DNA from 2 places in the Streptomyces sp. NPDC052299 genome. Region 1 is predicted to be linked to the other one. Evidence: riboswitches for the same ligand, from Rfam matches in the RefSeq annotation. Region 1 holds a riboswitch; the other holds the start of a gene.

What was found. Region 1 has a riboswitch for cyclic di-AMP ahead of AB0L33_RS31735 (C40 family peptidase). Riboswitches for the same ligand answer to the same signal wherever they lie in the genome.
Positions count from the first base shown of each region.
Region 2: linked by a shared signal. The riboswitch ahead of AB0L33_RS23775 (M23 family metallopeptidase) and the one ahead of AB0L33_RS31735 (C40 family peptidase) in region 1 are both predicted to bind cyclic di-AMP.

Region 1 is NZ_JBFAUP010000027.1:1,196-8,253, forward strand. Features, by position in the region: gene AB0L33_RS31725 (ATP-dependent Clp protease proteolytic subunit) at 63-695, shown strand; gene AB0L33_RS31730 (hypothetical protein) at 703-1,011, shown strand; cyclic di-AMP (ydaO/yuaA leader) riboswitch at 1,318-1,514, shown strand; gene AB0L33_RS31735 (C40 family peptidase) at 1,518-1,991, shown strand; gene AB0L33_RS31740 (ATP-binding protein) at 2,002-2,433, opposite strand; gene AB0L33_RS31745 (helix-turn-helix transcriptional regulator) at 2,639-3,499, shown strand; gene AB0L33_RS31750 (DUF397 domain-containing protein) at 3,525-3,722, shown strand; gene AB0L33_RS31755 (8-amino-7-oxononanoate synthase) at 3,737-4,879, opposite strand; gene bioB (biotin synthase BioB) at 5,022-6,230, shown strand; gene AB0L33_RS31765 (adenosylmethionine--8-amino-7-oxononanoate transaminase) at 6,223-7,058, shown strand, end outside.
Region 2 is NZ_JBFAUP010000014.1:127,899-134,956, forward strand. Features, by position in the region: gene AB0L33_RS23760 (GNAT family N-acetyltransferase) at 1-861, opposite strand, end outside; gene AB0L33_RS23765 (HPr family phosphocarrier protein) at 1,035-1,316, shown strand; gene AB0L33_RS23770 (GntR family transcriptional regulator) at 1,487-2,191, opposite strand; gene AB0L33_RS23775 (M23 family metallopeptidase) at 2,412-3,251, opposite strand; cyclic di-AMP (ydaO/yuaA leader) riboswitch at 3,264-3,431, opposite strand; gene AB0L33_RS23780 (pitrilysin family protein) at 3,687-5,069, opposite strand; gene AB0L33_RS23785 (pitrilysin family protein) at 5,096-6,460, opposite strand; gene AB0L33_RS23790 (DNA topoisomerase IV subunit A) at 6,772-7,058, shown strand, end outside.

The sequences.
Region 1 (7,058 bases):
TTTTTTACGGAAGCGTGCGCGGGCGCCCGCTGTGCCCGCGCGGCCGGAGGAGAGGCACAGCCGTGTACCGTCCCGTCGCCCGTCACGTCCTGCCCGAGTTCACCGAGCGCACCTCCCAGGGGACCCGGACCCTCGACCCGTACTCCAAGCTGCTCGCCGAGCGCGTCGTCTTCCTGGGCACGGCCCTGGACGAGACGGCCGCCAACGACCTGGTCGCCCAGCTGATGTACCTGGAGCACGACGCGCCGGACCGGCCCGTCTCGCTGTACATCAACTCGCCGGGCGGCTCGTTCGGCGCGATGACGGTCCTGTACGACACGATGAACTTCCTCAGCTGCGAGGTGGAGACCTACTGCCTGGGCCGGGCGGGGGCCGGGGCGGCCGTCCTGCTCGCCGCGGGCGCCCCGGGCCGGCGGCACATGCTGCCCGGCGCCAAGGTGGTCGTCAGCCAGCCCGCACTGGACGAGCCGGTCCAGGGGCAGCCCTCCGACCTGGAGATCGAGGCGCGCGAAATGGCCCGGATGCGCGCCACGATGACCGGCATGCTGGCCCGGCACACGGGGCGCTCCGTCGAGCAGGTCACGGAGGACACCGAGCGCGACCTCACCCTCGACGCGGAGGGCGCCCTGGCGTACGGGCTGGTCGACCACATCGTGCGGAACCGGCTCCCGGTGCCGCCGCGCTCCGGGTGGTGAACCGGCGATGCAGCCATCGGAGTTCTCGCCGCTGCCCGCCCTGACCCGGGCCGAGTCCGAGTTCATCGACCACTATCTGCGGGTGGTCGACCAGGTGGGCCGGATCAATCCGGCGCACGGCGACGACACCTACACGGCCCTGCGCGCCGCGCAGGCGCTCGCCTCGCACGCGGCGGCCCTGCGGGACGCGCTCGCGCTGATGCACCGACGCGGCGAAACCCGTATCCACAGCGGCACGTTGACCCGCGCTCTGCGGGAGCTGGACGGCGAGCGGAGGGCGGCCCGGGTCGCGCTGCCGCCCGCCGCGCCGGACTGAGGCCGCCGCAGGTCGCCGACACGCCCGGGAGGTGCGCGAGATTTCCTCGCTCGTTCGGCGTAGGCGTTCCCTCTCACGAGCGACGGTCCGATTTGCCTTTTCCTGATGCGCGGGGGGCGGTTTCCTTCGCGACACCGCTGGTACGGCCGTGGCCCCGGGCGGCCGGCGGACGGCCGTCCGGGTTTCCGTCCACCTGAACGGGCCATCCGGGACGGTCTTCACCGATGGCCGTTCCGGCTCGGAAATCCGGCACGAGGTGAGTCAAGATCCCTGGGACGACAAGCCCCCGCCACCGCGGCGGGGCGGTCCGGGCGGACGCCGAGTCCTGCCGCCGCCCGGATGACTGGTCGACAGGAGTGGATCGGCAGGAGTGGAGGACCCGAGCACTACGGGACCGCCGGATCTCCGGTTGTCCCTCGGGGTGAAGCCGCATCGCGCGGCCGGGCGACTTCGCCAGCCCGAACCCGACAGGTCATCCTTCACAGGCGGCTGACGAAGGGTTGCGCATGAGTGCGCAGGTTCATGTCCCGTCTCTGCTCGTCCGGGCCACCACGGCCTCGGCCATGACTCTCGCCGCCGTCGGCGGCACGCTGTGCGTCCCAGGAGCCGCGCCCGAGGCGCAGGCGGCCGGCCACGCGATGAAGGCCCTGAAGATCGCCGCGTCGAAGAAGGGGGCACCCTACCGCTGGGGCGCCACCGGGCCCGGCAGCTTCGACTGTTCGGGGCTGACGCTCTACTCGTTCAAGAAGGCGGGCAAGCAACTCCCCCGCACGGCCCAGCAGCAGTACAACAGGACCAGGCACATCTCGGCGTCCCAGCGCCAACGAGGTGACCTGGTCTTCTTCCATGCGGGGCGCAGCGTCTACCACGTGGGCATCTACGCCGGCAGCGGGAAGATCTGGCACTCGCCGAAGACCGGCGCCGTGGTCCGGCTGGAGAAGATCTGGACCAGGAGCGTCTCCTACGGCCGCGTCGGCTGACCCGCCCGTCTCAGGGCTGGACGGGGGCCTGCCACGGGAGCGCCACCCAGACGGTCTTGCCGCCGTCGGCGGTGGGTGTGACGGCCAGCCGGCCGCCGTACTCCTTGGCCAGGGAGCGGATGATGACCATGCCGCGTCCGTTGTCCTGCTGGACGGCGGCGGGCAGTCGCCGGGGCCGGCGGGGATGGCTGTCCGTCACTCCGAGGCGCAGCTCCTCGTCCCGTTCGAGACGCAGGTCCACGGTGAAGGTGGGCGACTGCCCGAAGGTGTGCAGGACGGCGTTGGTGGCCAGCTCCGAGATGATGAGGCGGACGGCGTCGGCGGCCTCCGCGTCCTCGGGCAGGCCCCACTCCGTCAGCACCCGGGCGACGAACCCGCGGGCCGCGGAGACCGAGACCCGCTCGCTCGGCAGGGTGACACGTGCTTCCTGATGGTCTGCCATGGCGAGCCGTCCCTTTCCCACCCGGTACCGGCCCGCCGAGCGGTCCGGTTGTGCTTCGCGCCAGCGTGCCACTGATGCTGCCCTCCGCGGCGGCGATCCACCAAGATATGCATATATCTGTCCCTCAAACCGGTGAACTCCGCCCACGCGGACCCGCTCCGGCGCCACACTGTCTGCTCGTCGGGCAGTGGAGGGAGCCATTCGGATGCAGCACGGCCCTGCGGTGCGGCGCCGCAAGCTGGGAGAGGAGCTGCGGAGCCTGCGCCACGCGTCAGGTCTCACGAGCCGGGAGGCGGCGGCGCTCCTCGGCTGGCACCAGTCGAAGGTGAGCAGGATCGAGACAGGTGTCAGCGGGGTGCGGCCGGACGACGTGGACCGGCTCCTCGACGCGTACGGCATGGACGATCCGAAGCTCCGCGAGGTCCTGGGCGCGCTCGCCGGTTCGGCGGGCGGGGGCGGTGCGGGCTGGTGGCACGCCTACCGGGGGCTCATCCCGCCCCAGTACCGCGACTTCATCAGCCTGGAATCGCAGGCGCGCACCGCCCGGACGCTGGAGACCACGGTGGTACCGGGCCTGTTGCAGACGGCCGACTACGCCCGCGCGGTGACCCGGGCCTCCCTGGACGGGCTGCCGTCCGGTCAGCTGGACTCGCTGGTGGAGGTACGGCTGACCCGGCAGGGGGTGCTGCGGAGCGATCCGCCGCTGCGGCTGAGCGCGGTCCTGGACGAGGCGGTGCTGCACCGGGAGGTCGGCGGCAGGCGGGTGATGAGGGAGCAGCTGCGCCATCTCGCCCGGGTGGCACAACTTCCCCATGTGCGACTCCAGTTGCTTCCGTTCTCGGTCGGCGGCTATGTCAGCCTCACCAGCCCTTTCGTTATCTTCTCTTTTCCGACTGCTTCCGACCTTGACGTGGTCGTTCTCGACCACTTGACGAGTAGCCTCTACCTGGAACGGAAAGAAGACCTTGCGGCGTACAGCTCGGCCTTCGAGACCCTTCAGGCGCACGCGCTGTCGCCGGAGCACACGCTGGACCGGATCGCCGCGATCGACCGCGGCGACCGGTGACCCCCCACCGCCCGGAGGAAGCGTCATGTCCGATCACCTCGCCCGGCACGCCTTGCGCTGGCGCAGCAGCAGCTACAGCACGGGAATGAACAACTGCGTGGAGACCGCGCCGTCCGGAGGCGGGCGGCTGCTGGCCGTCCGCGACTCGAAGGACGTGGCCAGGACGCCCCTGGAGTTCTCCACGGCGGCCTGGACGTCCTTCGTCTCCGGCTTGAAACGCTGAGCCGGACCACCGTCTCAGCTCCGCGGTGCGGTCCTCCGCACCGTCTCCACCGCCCGCGCTACCTGATCACCGGTCAGGTCGGCGCGGGCGGTCAGCCGGAGCCGCGAGATGCCGTCGGGCACGGACGGCGGCCGGAAGCAGCCCACCGCCATCCCGGCCGTGCGGCAGTCGGCGGCCCAGCGCACGGCGGCGTCGGCCGAGGGCGCCCGGACCGAGACGACCGCCGCGTCGGGCCGCGCCGCGGTCAGACCGGCCGCCGTCAGCCCCTCGTACAGCGCGGTGGCGACCGTACGCGCCCTGAGCGCGCGCGCCGGTTCGCGGCGCAGCAGCCTCAGCGCGCCCAGGGCGGCGCCGGCGGCGGCCGGTGCGAGTCCGGTGTCGAAGATGAACGTCCGGGCGGTGTTGACCAGGTGCTCGATGACCCGGGCCGGTCCGAGGACCGCGCCGCCCTGGCTGCCCAGGGACTTGGACAGGGTGAGCGTGGCCACGACGTCCGCGTCTCCCGCGAGCCCCGCCGCGTCGAGCGCGCCCCGTCCGCCCTCGCCGAGCACGCCGAGTCCGTGCGCGTCGTCCACCAGGAGCGCGGCGCCCTCCGCCCGGCAGACGGCGGCCAGCGCGGCCAGCGGCGCGGCGTCGCCGTCCACGGAGAACACCGAGTCGGTGACGGCGAGCTTCCGGCCCTCGTGCCCGCGCAGCGTCTTGCGGACGGCCTCCGGGTCGGCGTGCGGGACGACGGCGGTCTCGGCCCGGGAGAGGCGGCAGCCGTCCACGATGGAGGCGTGGTTGCCCGCGTCCGACGCGATGAGGGCGCCGCGTCCGGTGAGCGCGGTGAGGGCCGCGAGGTTGGCGGCGTAACCGGAGGAGAGGACGAGCGCGGCCTCGAAGCCGCAGAACGCGGCGAGTTCGCGTTCGAGCTCGCCGTGCAGCGCGGTCGAACCGGTGACCAGCCGGGAGCCGGTCGCCCCTCCGCCCCAGCGGCGCGCCGCGTCCGCGGCGGCGGAGGTCACCTCCGGGTGCCGGGTGAGGCCGAGGTAGTCGTTGCTCGCGAGGTCCAGGAGCCCCGCTCCGGCCTCGCGGGGCCGCAGCCGGCGGACGAGACCCGCGTCCGCGCGCCGGCGCGCCTCGTCTTCGATCCAGTCGAACGGGGTGGCGGGCATGGGCGGTCCCTTTTGTAGGCAGCTCACAGACCCTAACCGGGCTCATGCCGAGACACGGTGTGGCGATGCACACACCCCACGTGAGCTCTGTTGTCCGGTTCCTCCTTGGCTCCGGGCGGTGCGGTGCGTCAGGATCATCGCCATGGACCTCCTGAACACGCTGGTGGACAAGGGGCTGCGGCGCGAGCTGCCGACCCGTGAAGAAGCGCTCGCCGTACTGGCGACCCCGGACGACGAACTGCTCGACGTGGTGGCCGCGGCGGGCAAGGTGCGCCGTCAGTGGTTCGGGCGGCGGGTGAAGCTGAACTATCTGGTCAATCTGAAGTCCGGGCTCTGCCCCGAGGACTGCTCGTACTGTTCGCAGCGGCTCGGTTCCAAGGCCGAGATCCTCAAGTACACCTGGCTGAAGCCCGAGGAGGCGTCGAAGGCGGCGGCGGCAGGGGTGGCCGGCGGCGCCAAGCGCGTGTGCCTGGTGGCCAGTGGCCGGGGCCCGACGGACCGGGACGTCGACCGGGTCTCGAAGACCATCGAGGCCATCAAGGAGGAGAACGAGGGCGTCGAGGTCTGTGCCTGCCTCGGTCTGCTCTCCGAGGGCCAGGCCGACCGGCTGCGTTCGGCGGGCGCCGACGCGTACAACCACAACCTCAACACGTCCGAGGGCACGTACGGGGAGATCACGACCACCCACACCTACGCCGACCGCGTCGAGACCGTGCAGCAGGCGCAGGCCGCCGGGCTCTCCGCGTGCTCGGGGCTGATCGCGGGCATGGGCGAGAGCGACGCCGATCTGGTCGACGTGGTCTTCTCGCTGCGCGAACTGGACCCGGACTCCGTCCCGGTCAACTTCCTGATCCCGTTCGAGGGGACCCCGCTCGCCAAGGAGTGGAACCTGACGCCGCAGCGCTGTCTGCGCATCCTGGCGATGGTGCGGTTCGTCTGCCCGGACGTGGAGGTGCGGCTCGCGGGCGGGCGCGAGGTCCATCTGCGCTCGATGCAGCCGCTCGCCCTGCACCTGGTCAACTCCATCTTCCTGGGCGACTACCTGACCAGTGAGGGCCAGGCCGGGCAGGCGGATCTGGACATGATCGCGGACGCCGGTTTCGAGGTGGAGGGGGCGGGCACGACGACGCTCCCCCGGCACCGCGCGGACGCGGCGGCGGGCTGCGGTGCGCACGCGGCCGAGGGCTGCGGTGCGCACGCGGGCGGCGGCTGCGGTCCGTGCGGGGAGGCCGCGGAGGCGGAGCCCGCACCCGCTGCGGAGGCGCCGGAGACACAGGTGCCGGGTGCCCGCACGGACCTGGTGGCGGTCCGCCGCCGCGGCGCGGGCACGGACCTCGCTCCCAATGCCTGAGCCGCTCTCCCCCGCCGCACTCCGGGACCTGGACCGGGCGCACGTCTGGCATCCGTACGGCCCCATGCCGGGCCGGCAGGAGCCGCTGGTCGTGGAGTCCGCGTCCGGGGTCCGGCTGCGGCTCGCCGAACCCGCTCACGGACAGCACGAGTTGGTCGACGGGATGTCCTCGTGGTGGTCGGCCGTGCACGGCTACAACCACCCCGTGCTGAACGAGGCGGCGCGCGGCCAGCTGGACCGGATGAGCCATGTGATGTTCGGCGGGCTCACGCATGAACCGGCCGTCCGGCTGGCGGCCCGGCTGGTGGAGATCACCCCGGAGCCGCTGCGCCACGTGTTCCTCGCCGACTCGGGCTCCGTGTCGGTCGAGGTCGCCGTGAAGATGTGCCTGCAGTACTGGCGCTCGGCCGGGCGGCCGGCCAAGCAGCGCCTGCTGACCTGGCGCGGCGGCTACCACGGGGACACCTGGCAGCCGATGTCGGTGTGCGACCCCGAGGGCGGGATGCACGAGCTGTGGTCCGGCGCCCTGCCCCGCCAGGTCTTCGCGGACGAGCCTCCCGCCGGTTACGACTCCGGGCCCGACCCCGCGTACGCGGCGCACCTGCGCGAGCTGATCGCGCACCACGCGGACGAACTGGCGGCCGTGATCGTGGAGCCGGTGGTCCAGGGGGCGGGCGGCATGCGCTTCCACTCCCCCGGCTGTCTGCGCGTGCTGCGCGAGGCGTGCGACGCGCACGGCGTGCTGCTCGTGTTCGACGAGATCGCGACGGGCTTCGGGCGTACGGGAAAGCTGTTCGCCGCCGAGCACGCGGGGGTCTCCCCCGATGT
Region 2 (7,058 bases), on a different contig from region 1:
GTCGGCGGGCACGGCGACCACCGCGAGGTCGACCGGCCGGCCGATCTCCCCCAGGGAGCGGTGCGCGGGGACCCCGTCGATGGTGTCCTGGTCCGCGGGGAACGCGCTGTTCACCGCGTGGACGCGGCCGGTGAAGCCCGCGCCGAGCAGGTTGCGCAGGACCGTGCGGCCGACGCCGCCGGGGGTGCGGCCGACGCCGATGACGGCGACGGAGCCGGGGGCGAGCAGCCGCTGTACGGACTTGGCTTCGGCGCGCTGTTCGCGGGCGCGCTGGACGGCGAGGGATTCCGCGGTCGGTTCGAGGTCCAGGGTGAGGTGGACGGAGCCGTCCTCGAAGCTGCGCTGCTGGGTGTAGCCGGCGTCCCGGAACACCTTGATCATCTTGGTGTTGGCGGGCAGCACTTCGGCAGCGAAGCGCCGGATGCCCCGCTCGCGGGCGACGGCCGCGATGTGTTCGAGCAGGGTCGAGGCCACGCCCCGGCCCTGGTGGGCGTCCTGGACGAGGAAGGCGACCTCGGCCTCGTCGGCGGGGGCGGAGGCGGGGCGGCCGGTCGCGTCGATCCGGTCGTAGCGGACGGTGGCGATGAACTCGCCGCCCACCGTGACGGCCAGCCCCACCCTGTCGACGTAGTCGTGATGGGTGAAGCGGTGGACGTCCTTGGCGGAGAGCCGGGGGTAGGGCGCGAAGAAGCGGTAGTACTTCGACTCGTCGGAAACCTGCTCGTAGAAGCTGACCAGCCGCTCGGCGTCGTCCGTGGTGATCGGCCTGATGCGCGCGGTGCCGCCGTCGCGGAGCACCACGTCCGCCTCCCAGTGATCGGGGTAGGCGTGATGCGGACTCTGCTCCGGAGAGGGCTGCATGAGGAAAGCCTACGGCTGTCGCACCGGTCGCGGGGGTGCCGGGGCCGGGGCAGTCTGAGGTCTCCGGAAGACCGTGGGCGCGGCGCCCGGGAGGGCCCGCGGGTCTGCCCGGAGCATCGCGCACCACATGAGACACTGGTCTAGACAACCGTTGATTCGTGAAGGGCAGAACCATGGCTGAGCGCCGCGTAAACGTCGGTTGGGCCGAGGGCCTGCACGCCCGCCCCGCTTCCATCTTCGTCCGTGCCGCTACGGCCTCCGGCGTTCCCGTCACCATCGCCAAGGCGGACGGCAACCCGGTCAACGCGGCCTCCATGCTCGCGGTGCTCGGCCTCGGCGCCCAGGGCGGCGAGGAGATCGTGCTCGCGTCCGACGCGGACAACGCCGAGGCCGCCCTGGACCGTCTGGCGAAGCTGGTCGCCGAGGGCCTCGAGGAGCTTCCGGAGACCGTCTGAGCCCGAGTGGCCGGCACCGCCGGCATTCCTACGGGAAAGCCGCGGCCCCCTGCATGGGGCGCCGCGGCTTTTGCGTGCACGGACCCGGACCATGACGACCGGACCGAATAGGCAGGCGACGCCTTTTCCTGTTTTTGCACGCGCCTTTCTCTATTTGTACGCGGCCTTTGTTAATTCCGGCCGCTCGCGGTGTTTACGGGACGTTGCGAAGCCCTCACACGGCCGGCCCGGGGCACGGTGGCGGGGCGGGCGGCGCGGCGGAGCCGGTGCGCGGCGCCGTGGCGTTCGGCGAGCTGCGCGGCCAGGGCCCTGGCCCGCTCCGCGTCCCCGCGCGCCACGGCGTCCACGAGGGCGCCGTGCTCGGCCCAGGCGTCGGCCGGGCGGGCCGGCTGCTCGACCGCGTACATCCAGGCGATCTTGTGGCGGAGCTGGGTGAGCAGGGCGATGAGGCCGGGGCTGCCCGATGCCTGGGCCAGCGTCTCGTGGAACCAGCCGGCCAAGGAGCGCAGGTCCTCGCCCTCGCCCCGGCGGGCCCGCTCCTGCCCGAGCCTGACCAGGCCGCGCAACACCTTGAGGTGGGCCTCCGTCCGGCGCTGGGCCGCGCGGGCCGCGCTCAGCGGCTCCAGCAGCATGCGGACCTCCAGGAGGTCGGCGGCCTCCTGCTCCGAGGGCTCGGCGACGCAGGCTCCGGCGTGTCTCCGGGTGACGACGAAGCCCTCCGACTCCAGGGTGCGCAGCGCTTCCCGTACCGGGACGCGGGAGACCCCGTAGCGCCGTGCGAGTACCTCCTCGGTGAGCCGGCTGCCGCGTTCGAAGACACCGGAGACGATGTCGTCACGGATTGCCGTGCATACCGAATGCGCCGGAACACGCATGTCCGAACCTCCGCCTCAATCCCCGCGAACAGCGGCCGATCGACACCTCTGGCGTGACTCTATTGCAATGCGCTCGCATTTCCGATGCCGAGCGTTAATTCATGAATATCTTTTGGTCACGACCGAGCGGCGGAAGGCGCACGAGAGGCACGTGCACGGGTGCGGGAACGGCGAAGACCCCGGCGGGGTGCCGGGGTCTTCGGTGGGGGGCTGCGAACGGTCAGACGCTGACGCCGTGGGCGCGCAGATACGCGACCGGGTCCATGTCCGAGCCGTAGGAGGGCGTGGTGCGGGCCTCGAAGTGGAGGTGCGGTCCGGTGGAGTTGCCGGTCGAGCCGGAGAGTCCGATCTGCTGGCCGGCCGCGACGCTCTGGCCGACGGATACGCCGATCGAGGAGAGGTGGCCGTACTGGGTGTACGTGCCGTCCGTCATCCGGAGCACGATGTTGTTGCCGTACGCTCCGCCCCAGCCGGCCTCCACGACCGTGCCGGCGCCGACAGCGACGACGGAGCTGCCGGACGCGGCGTGGAAGTCGATGCCGGAGTGACTGCCGGACGACCAGAGCGAGCCGCTGGACTTGTAGCCCGTGGTCACGTACGAGCCGGCGACGGGCAGCTGGTAGGAGGAGCCCAGCGCGGTGCGGGTGGTGGAGCGGCCGGCACGGGCGGAAGCCTCGCGGGCGGCCCTGGCCTTCGCCTTGGCCGCTTCCTTGGCCTTGGCGGCCTTCTCGGCGGCCCTCTTCTTCGCGGCCTCGGCCTTCTTCTTGGCCACCGCCTTCGCCTTGGCCTCAGCCTTCTTCTCGGCGGCCTCGGCCTGGTGCTGCTGCGCGGCGGCCTGGGCGTCGATCCGGTCGGCGAGGGTGTTCTCGATGGCGAGGAGCTGGGAGAGGCCGGTCTCGGTGGCGGCGGGGGCCGTCCCGGAGTCGGCGGCGAGGGCCGGGGAGGCCAGGGAGCCGATGACACCGCCTGCGGCGAGCGTCGCGACGCCGACGGCCTTGGCGCCGGCGCGGGTCAGGCGGCTCGGGGCACGGTGCTTCCCGGTGGCACGGGTGAACGCCATGGGGTGGCGGGTCCTTTCCTTCCTTCTCGCCTACCGGGTTAGCTGACGGGTTCGGAGCAGGAAGGTCTCCTACGGACGCCTCACTCCGGACGGAGTGCGGGCATCCGATTCACCCCAGGGACTGCGTGGGTCCCCGGCTCCCCAGGCTCGCGCCTGACGGGGACTCGGCGATGGCTGCCCGGTACGTCACGGATGCGCGTACGAGTGGCGGACAGCGGACCCGACGCTAAGCGGACGGACTTCACGCCACCAAACGGACATGGGGTTTTGTAGCGCATCCCACAGGGCGAGCCGACCACTTAGCGGACAAAAGGGACAGAAGAGGAGAAGGGGAGAAGGGGAGAAGGGGAGAAGGGGACCAGGTGGTGAGGAGGGTCCGGCGCGACCGCGGCGCGGGACCCTCCCCCTTACCCGTGGGGCGGGTTGAGCGGCGGATCAGCCGGTGACGACCGACACCTCACCGATGCCGAGCGCCCTGACCGGCTCCTCGATGCGCGAGGCGTCCCCGACCAGGACCGTGACCAGCCGGTCCACCGGGAAGGCGCTGACCACGGCCGCGGTCGCCTCCACGGTGCCGGTCTCGGCGAGGCGGGCGTACAGCGTCGCCTGGTAGTCGTCCGGGAGGTGCTGTTCCACCTGGTCGGCGAGCGTGCTCGCCACGGAGGCCGCCGTCTCGAACTTCAGCGGTGCGACGCCCACGAGGTTCTGCACGGCCGTCTCGCGCTCGGCGTCGGTCAGGCCCTCGGCGGCCAGCGTCCGCAGGACCTTCCACAGGTCGTCCAGCGCCGGCCCGGTGGACTCGGTGTCCACGGAACCGCTGATGGCGAGCATCGCGGCGCCCGTCGCACCCGAGACGGAGTCGGCGGCACCGGAGCGGAGCACCTGGGCGAAGGCCCGTACGCCGTAGGTGTAGCCCTTCTCCTCGCGCAGCACCCGGTCGAGCCGGGAGGTCAGCGTGCCGCCGAGGCAGTAGGTGCCGAGGACCTGGGCGGGCCACACGCTGTCGTGGCGGTCGGCGCCGATGCGGCCGATCAGCAGCTGCGTCTGCACCGCGCCGGGGCGGTCCACAATGATCACCCGGCCGGTGTCGTCGGCCGTGATCGGCGGCACGGGACGGGGCTCGGCGGCGTTCCCGGACCAGTCGCCGAGGGTGTCGGCGAGCAGCGCGTCCAGGTCGATGCCGGTGAGGTCGCCGACGACCACGGCGGTCGCCGTGGACGGCCGGATGTGCGCGTCGTAGAAGGCGCGCACGGCCGCGGCGTCGATCCGCCCGATGGTCTCCTCGGTGCCCAGGCGCGGGCGGGACATGCGGGCCGTGGCCGGGAACAGCTCCTTGGAGAGCTGCTTGGCCGCACGGCGGGCCGGGTTGGCCTGCTCGTGCGGAATCTCGTCCAGCCGGTTCCGCACCAGGCGCTCGATCTCGCTTTCGGCGAAGGCCGGCGCCCGCAGCGCCTCGGCGACCAGGCCGAGCGCCTTGGCCAGACGCGAGGCCGGGACCTCCAGCGAGACCCGGACGCCGGGGTGGTCGGCGTGGGCGTCGAGGGTGGCACCGCACCGCTCCAGCTCGGCGGCGAACTCCTCGGCGCTCTGCTTGTCGGTGCCCTCGGACAGGGCGCGCGACATGATCGTGGCCACGCCGTCCAGACCCTCGGGCTCGGCGTCCAGGGGGGCGGCGAGGAAGATCTCGACGGCGACGACCTGCTGGCCGGGGCGGTGGCAGCGCAGGACGGTGAGGCCGTTGGGCAGGGAGCCCCGCTCGGGCGCGGGGAAGGCCCACGGCCGGGCCACGCCGGGAGCGGGCTGGGGGTGGAACTGCATCGGAACTTCAGTCGCGGCAGCGTCGGTCACTGGTCCGCCCCTTCGTGCGCGTCGGTGTCGGTGTCGGCCTCTTCGGCGGCCTCGGCGGGCTCGACCGGTTCGTAGACGAGAACCGCCCGGTTGTCGGGCCGCAGCTGCGCCTGGGCGGCCGCCTTGACCTCCTCGGCCGTGACGTCGAGGACCCGGTGCACGGCGGACAGCGCCAGCTGGGGGTCGCCGAACAGCACGGCGTACCGGCACAGTTCGTCGGCGCGGCCCGCGACCGTACCGAGGCGGTCCAGCCATTCGCGCTCCAACTGGGCTTGGGCGCGCTCCATCTCCTCGGCCGTGGGGCCTTCCTCGGCGAACCGGGCAAGCTCCTCGTCGACGGCGGCCTCGATCTCCGCCACCTCCACGCCGCCGGACGTCTTGACGTCCAGCCAGCCCAGGGAGGGCGCGCCGGCGAGCCGGAGCAGGCCGAACCCGGCGGCCACGGCCGTACGGTCGCGCCGGACCAGGCGGTTGTGCAGCCGGGACGACTCGCCGCCGCCGAGCACGGTCAGGGCGAGGTCCGCGGCGTCGCACTCGCGGGTGCCGTCGTGGGGCAGCCGGTACGCGGCCATCAGGGCGCGCGCCGGCACCTCCTCGCGTACCTCCTCACGCAGCTGGCCGCCCATGATCGTGGGCAGCGAGCCGTCGCGCGGCGGCTGCTTGCCGTCGTGGGAGGGGATGGAGCCGAAGTACTTCTCGATCCAGGCGAGGGTCTGCTCGGGATCGATGTCGCCGACGACCGACAGCACCGCGTTGTTCGGCGCGTAGTACGTACGGAAGAAGGCGCGGGCGTCCTCCAGGGTCGCCGCGTCGAGGTCGGCCATGGAGCCGATCGGGGTGTGGTGGTACGGATGGCCCTCGGGGTAGGCCAGGGCGGTCAGCCGCTCGAACGCGGTGCCGTACGGGACGTTGTCGTAGCGCTGGCGGCGCTCGTTCTTGACGACGTCGCGCTGGTTCTCCATGGACTCCTCGTCGAGCGCGGAGAGCAGCGAGCCCATCCGGTCGGCCTCGAGCCACAGGGCCAGCTCCAGCTGGTGCGTGGGCATGGTCTCGAAGTAGTTGGTCCGCTCGAAACTGGTGGTGCCGTTCAGCGAGCCGCCGGCGCCCTGCACCAGCTCGAAGTGTCCGTTCCCCTTGACCTGGCCCGAGCCCTGGAACATCAGGTGCTCGAAGAGGTGGGCCAGGCCCGTACGGCCCTTGACTTCGTGGCGTGAGCCGACGTCGTACCAGAGGCACACCGCCGCGACCGGGGTCAGATGGTCCTCGGAGAGCACCACGCGCAGGCCGTTGGCCAGACGGTGCTCGGTCGCTGTCAAGCCGCCGGAACCGGCCTGGGCTGTGGCCGTGTGACCCATGGGCATGTACGTCCCTTCGATCGCGCTACTGGATGTCCATATGAAGAAGCCGCTGCGGGAGGCTGCTTCGAAAGGTTGCTTCAAGACACCCGCCACTGTATGCAAGCGAACCGGCACCTGCCGAAGTTCCCGTGCGGCGAAGCTGCGAGCGAAATTCCCCGGAAGGTGGTCCTCCGCCGCCTCGGGACGGCCGGCGCGGGCCCTTTGGGACGGGTCGAGGTCGGGGTTGTCAGTGCGGCGGTCCACAATGGACCGCGTCAGAACCTGAGGGAACCTGAGGTTGCCCGCTCGAAATCCGTGAAGGAGTCGCAGCAGCGATGGCCCGCCGCAGCACGAAGACCCCGCCGCCGGTCGACTTCGAGGAGAAGATCCTCGACATCGACGTCGTCGACGAAATGCAGGGCTCCTTCCTCGAGTACGCGTACTCGGTGATCTACTCACGCGCCCTCCCGGACGCCCGTGACGGCATGAAGCCGGTGCATCGCCGCATCGTGTACCAGATGAACGAGATGGGCCTGCGCCCGGACCGCGGCTTCGTGAAGTGCGCCCGGGTCGTCGGCGAGGTCATGGGCAAGCTGCACCCGCACGGCGACGCGTCGATCTA